Regions from separate parts of the Ruminococcus sp. CAG:330 genome, predicted to be linked through region 2. Evidence: predicted binding sites of a transcription regulator. Region 2 holds the regulator's gene; the other holds the start of a gene.
What was found. Region 2 encodes HrcA, which represses chaperone genes, less so after heat shock. Its sites were predicted from a motif close to TGTTAGCACTCNNNNNNNNNGAGTGCTAACA; they were not measured.

Region 1: the regulator HrcA is predicted to act here: its motif matches at 1,440-1,470, upstream of QZL66_RS07020 (co-chaperone GroES).

Annotation. Positions count from the first base shown of each region.
Region 1 covers NZ_FR898059.1:5,460-8,635, forward strand. The annotation lists gene QZL66_RS07010 (sensor histidine kinase) at 1-251, opposite strand, end outside; gene QZL66_RS07015 (response regulator transcription factor) at 258-956, opposite strand; gene QZL66_RS07020 (co-chaperone GroES) at 1,515-1,808, shown strand; gene groL (chaperonin GroEL) at 1,856-3,176, shown strand, end outside.
Region 2 covers NZ_FR898005.1:12,227-15,402, forward strand. The annotation lists gene dnaK (molecular chaperone DnaK) at 1-119, opposite strand, end outside; gene grpE (nucleotide exchange factor GrpE) at 245-838, opposite strand; gene hrcA (heat-inducible transcriptional repressor HrcA) at 864-1,931, opposite strand; gene QZL66_RS02000 (biotin transporter BioY) at 2,237-2,836, shown strand; gene QZL66_RS02005 (DUF1284 domain-containing protein) at 2,829-3,176, shown strand, end outside.

The DNA.
Region 1 (3,176 bases), on a different contig from region 2:
GGAATATAGTATGCCAGCATATCCTCATTGGGAAAATCTTCGCCGTGCTTGACGAGGTCGGCAACCATGACATTGCACGAGCGTGTGGCGCTGGCATAATAGTCCCGTTTATAGCGGGAGATGCCATATCCCATTACGGAGAGCGCAGTGACAATGGCAACGAAAACGAGAAGCAGAATCTGCGCAACATGGTTGCGGTACAGCTTTTTCTGCGGTTTTTTCTGTACCTTTTTGCTTTCCGGCTGTTCCACGGCGGTTTATTCGTCCTCTTCGGACTCGAACTTATAGCCCACGCCCCATACGGTCTTCAGCGACCACTTGTCGGATACGCCCTCCAGCTTTTCCCGCAAACGCTTGATGTGCACGTCAATGGTGCGGGAGTCGCCGTAATACTCAAAGCCCCAGACTTCGTCCAGCAGCTGGTCACGGGTGTATACACGGTTGGGGTTGGAAGCCAGATAGAACAGCAGCTCCAGTTCTTTCGGCGGGGTGTCAACGACCTTGCCGTCGACACGCAGCTCATAACGGGTCATGTTGACCGACAGCTTGTCATAGCGAACTTCCTTGACCTCGGATTCCTCCGGAGAGGTGCCGATGCGGCGGGCAATTGCCTTGATGCGGGCAACGACTTCCTTGGTGTCAAAGGGCTTTACAATATAGTCGTCTGCGCCAAGCTCCAGACCGAGCACCTTGTCAAAGGTGTCGCCCTTTGCGGTGATCATGATGATCGGCACGCTGGACTTTTTCCGCACCTCACGGCATACCTGCCAGCCGTCCAGTGTGGGCAGCATGACATCCAGCAGGATAATGTCCGGCTTCAGTGCGTTGAATTTTACCAGAGCCTCTTCTCCATCATAAGAGAGAATTACGCTGTATCCCTCATTTTCCAAATACATCCGAAGCACATCGCAAATATTCGGATCGTCATCTACGACAAGAACTTTTTCTAATGCCATAATGTTTTCACGCCTTTCTTTTGATTGTCTGTTTCCGGTGCTGTGTTTCTCTGCCGCAGCCGTCCCACCCCACAACGCCGTTTTGGAAATTGCATGTCCGGGGCTTTTCGCCGCGCCGGAGCTTCATCGGCACTGGGACGGAAATGTATTTGTGGCTTCTCAAAAAAACCGCAAAATCTGCCGATGTTTTTCACATTTCATTATACTATAGTTGTGTAACTGATAAGTGGATTATTTATTTTCAAATTGTTACCTATTTGTAAAATGTGAAGAAGTTGCGTTGCAATCGTGTATAAGTTAGTTGATTTTTTTGGTTGTAGATTTTATTTTTAAAATAGGGAGAATTTGGATTGCTAGGCAGGTGGAAACTCATCTGTTTTCACAAATGGAACGTGAAAAACAGCTTGAATTTGTGCAATGTTCCGAATTTCACAATTTTCGCAGGAAAACCCTTGATTTTTTCTGAAAAGTTGGTAAAATAGATATTAGCACTCAGGAACTATGAGTGCTAACAGATTTGAGAAACAAGTGATAATTTGGATGCAGGAGGAATGAATCATGGCATTGAAACCGTTGGCAGACAGAGTACTCATAAAGGTAGAAAAGGATCAGGAAGAAAAGACCGTAGGCGGTCTGGTACTGGCAACCAAGACACCGGCAGGTGTTCCGGCAAAGGGCAAGGTCGTTGCATGCGGTGAGGGCAAGTACGCACCGAACGGCACACGCATCCCCATGCAGGTAAAGGTTGGCGACACGGTTCTGCTGAACCACGGCGCAGGTCAGACCATCAAGGATGGCGAGGAAGAGCTGACACTGGTTTACGAGAGCGAGATTCTGGCAATTGCCGACTAAGCTTTCCCGCAGAACGACTACATTGAATAGAGAAAGGGCGTATTACCATGGCAAAGGATATTAAGTACAATGCAGACGCAAGAGACGGTCTGATCGCCGGCATTGATAAGCTGGCAGATACCGTAAAAATCACACTTGGCCCGAAGGGCAGAAACGTGGTTCTGGATCGGGAATTCGGTGCACCGCTGGTGACCAACGATGGCGTGACCATTGCAAAGGACATCGAACTGGAAGATCCGTTTGAGAACATGGGCGCACAGCTGGTTCGTGAAGTTGCCACCAAGACCAACGATGCCGCTGGTGACGGTACCACAACTGCTACCGTTCTGGCACAGGCAATCATCCACGAGGGTGCGAAGAACATCGCTGCCGGCGCAAACCCGATGGTGCTGCGCAAGGGCATTGCAAAGGCTGTTGACGCTGCTGTCAGCAGCATCAAGGCAAACTCCAAGGAAGTAGAAGGTTCGGACGACATTGCAAGAGTTGCCACCATCTCTTCTGCCGATGAAAATGTTGGCAAGCTGATCGCCGAGGCAATGAAGAAGGTTTCCACCGATGGCGTTATTACCATTGAAGAGGGCAAGACCGCTGAGACCTACAGCGAAGTCGTTGAGGGTATGCAGTTCGACCGCGGCTATCTGTCCCCGTATATGATCACAGACCGTGAGAAGATGAAGGTCGTTTATGATGATGCGCTGGTATTCATCACCGACAAGACCATCAACAACATTCAGGACATCCTGCCGCTGCTGGAGCAGATCGTCAAGATGGGCAAGAAGCTTTTGATCATCGCTGAGGACATCGAGGGCGAGGCTCTGACCACCATCATCCTGAATAACCTCCGCGGCACCTTCAAGTGCGCTGCTGTCAAGGCACCGGGCTTTGGCGACAGAAGAAAGGAAATGCTCCAGGATATCGCAATCCTGACGGGCGGTACGGTTCTGTCCTCTGATCTGGGCATGGAGCTGAGCGATGCAAAGCTGGAGATGCTGGGCCAGGTAGGCCAGGTTGTCATCGACAAGGAGAACACCATTCTGGTTGGCGGCGCAGGCAGCTCGGATGCCATCGCTGACAGAATCACCGAGATCAAGAACCAGATCGCTGCTTCCACCTCCGACTTCGACAAGGAGAAGATGCAGGAGCGTATCGGCAAGCTGTCCGGCGGTGTTGCAGTCATCAAGGTTGGCGCTGCAACTGAAGTTGAGATGAAGGAAAAGAAGCTGCGCATTGAAGACGCTCTGTCTGCAACCAAGGCAGCTGTGGAAGAGGGCATTGTTGCCGGCGGCGGCACTGCACTCATCAATGCAATTCCGGCAGTTGAAAAGCTGATCCCGTCTCTGGACGGCGACGAAAAGACCGGTGCGAAGA
Region 2 (3,176 bases):
ACCACAGACGGAGTGGTTCTTGCGCCCTCTGCGTTGGGAATTACCACGGCCTTGCCGCCTTCCATAACAGCAACACAGGAGTTTGTTGTACCCAAGTCAATACCAATAATTTTTCCCATAATAATCTCTTCCTTTCTGTATCTCCGTTCCCATCGAACGGGCAGGTTTTTTATTTGATTGGAAATTTATGAAAACTGTCCGCCGGGACAGGAATTTTCACGCTCTTTCTGCGCCGGATGCGTTCCTATATGGACACCGCAACCATTGCCGGACGAATCAGGCGGTCGCCCAGAAGATACCCCTTTTGGAATACCTCGCAGACCACATCGCTGTCATACTTGCTGTCGTCCACCTGCTTGATGGCGTTGTGCACCTTGGGATCGAATGCCTCGCCCATGGCTGCAACCTCCGTTACGCCCAGCTTCTCGAATGCCTTCTGAATCTGCGCAAAGGTCATTTCCACGCCCTTCTTGTAGTTCTCATCGGTACACGGCGCTTCCAGCGCACGTTCGAAGCTGTCCATCACGGCAAGCAGCTCCTGTACACAGTCCACCTTGGCATCGCCGTAGATCTTTTTCTTTTCCTCGGTGGTGCGGTTGCGGTAGTTCTGATATTCTGCCATCAGCCGGAGGTACTGGTCTTTCTGATCTGCCAGCTCTGCATCCTTCTTTTCGAGGGCTTCCTTCCAGTCTTTCTTTTTCATCTTGCCGCCGTCCTTCTCTGTCTCAGATTCAGAAGCCGGTGTTTCTGTCGCTGCTTCTTCTGCTGCGGACTGTGCCTCTGCTGCCTCTTCCGGAGCTGCGGCGCTCTTTTTGGTTTCCTCTGTTTCGTTTGCCATCCTCAGCACATCCTTTCCTGCTGTTCTATTCCGTCTTTTCCGACGGCTTCTGCTCCGGCGCATCACCGCCGGAATCCTCCGATATCAGATGCGAGATCTTATCGGTGAAATATTCAATATAGGGAATGATCTTTGCGTAGTTCAGACGAACCGGCCCGATGACACCCAGCGACCCGGCGGTATGATCGTCCTTTTGATACTTGGACACGATCATGCTGGAGTTGCCAACCACGAAGCTGTCGTTCTCCGTGCCGAACATCACCTTGATGCCCTGGAACGAATCGTCCAGCAGTCCGGCAAGCTCTTTCTTGTGGAGGATGAACTGTGCCACCTCTCCTTTGTCCAGCTCGTCGCAGGAGAACAGGTTCTGCTCTCCGGTGACATACAGCTCGTTCTGCTGCAAATCACGGGACATCTCGCAGATGCCCTGCACCAGCGGACTCAGCGTCACCATGTAGGTTCCCATCGCAGTGACCATTTGCTCGATCTTCTCGTCCGAGAGATCGGCGACCGAAACGCCCTCCAGATTCTCCTCCATGAAATGTTTGAAGAAATCCATGTGCTCGTGGGTCAGGTCAAATTGCAGCCGGCAGGCACGGTTCTTGATCTTGCCGTCTGAAGTGATAAGCAGAACCACGTACATCCGTTTGCCGGTGGGAATGACATCTACCTTTGTAATCACGGAATACTTGGGGGCGAAGTTGGAAACCACTGTGGCGCACTGGGTGATCTGGGAGAGCGCCGTTGTGGCACTCTGTAAGATCAAATCTTCCGTCAGCTGGGATTCATCCCCCAGCATCCGATCCAGACGCTCTTTTTCCTCCGGGGGAAGCATTCCCTCGCCGCCCTCGCTGATCTCCTCGATATACAGCCGGTACCCGTTGAACGTGGGGACACGTCCCGCCGAGGTGTGGGGCTGTTCCAGATATCCCAATTCCTCCAGGACTGCCATATCATTCCGGACCGTCGCCGCAGATACATGAATCTCCGGCAGCTGTGAGATCGTCTTAGATCCCACCGGCTCTCCGGTGCGGATATATAAGTCTACCACTGCGCATAAGATTTGCCGTTTTCGCGCATCCACGTTAACCATCCTTTCTGGCAGATTCACTTTTCAAGTGTTAGCACTCTTTCTCTCTGAGTGCTAATATAAATTTACCATGACTCAGGGCAATTGTCAAGTGCTTTTTTCATTTTTGTAGGATTGCACAAATTTCAGATTATATTCGTTCATATTTCTGTTCATATTTTCGAAATCTCTGTTTTTTCGTCAATTGTCATCTTTTTTCTTGAATTTATAGGTTGACAAACAGGCGAATTTGTGGTATAATAGCAACTGTCACTGGTACTCCCATTTTGCACTTGGTGACAGTTTCAAACAGAAAGGACTCACAAAACATGAAAGAACCCGTTTCCCCTGCATTTGCAGCCAAAGACGGCGGTTCATCCGCCGGACAGCACGAAAAAATTCTCGCCATGGTACAGATTGCACTGTTTACCGCAATCATCGCCGTGTGTTCCTGGATCCAGATTCCTCTGGTGGTTCCGTTCACGCTCCAGACCTTCGGCGTTTTCTGCGCCCTTGCGATTCTGGGCGGAAAGTCTGGCACTATCTCCGTTCTCTTATATATTGTACTGGGCACGATCGGCGTACCGGTATTCGCCGGCTTTTCCGGCGGCATCGGCACCCTGCTGGGCATGACCGGCGGCTACATCATCGGATTCCTGTTCTCCGCTCTGATCTACTGGGGCATCACCCGCTGGCTGGGGGAGAAGCTGCCGGTGATGATTCTCGCCATGGTGCTGGGACTGGCGGCATGCTACGCATTCGGAACAGCGTGGTTCATGGTGGTATACACCCGTCAGATCGGGGAGATCGGACTGATGGCTTCCCTCACTTCCTGCGTATTCCCGTTCATTCTGCCGGACTGCGCCAAGATCGCCCTTGCGATCCTGCTGGCGAAACGGCTGCCGAAGCGTCTGATTCGCCGTGTATAAGCTGCGTCCCCACCACGGGCTGTGTACAGCGTTCTTCTGCGGCCACGGCTACAGCGATGCCTTTACCCGGAACATGCGGGAGAAGCTCCGGCTGTTTGGGCAAACTGACCCGTGGATCATGCTGACGAACGGGGCGGACTGTCTGTGTGCCGCCTGTCCCCACAACCTGCCCGGACACTGCGAGGATGCGGAAAAGGTGCACGCCTACGACAAGGCTGTACTGGCGCATCTGGGATTGCAGACAGGGGCGGTGCTCCGCTGGGAGGCGTTCTGCCGGCTGGTGGACACCCGCATTCTCGCCGCCGGAAAGCTGGCGGCGATCTGCGGCGACTGCATGTGG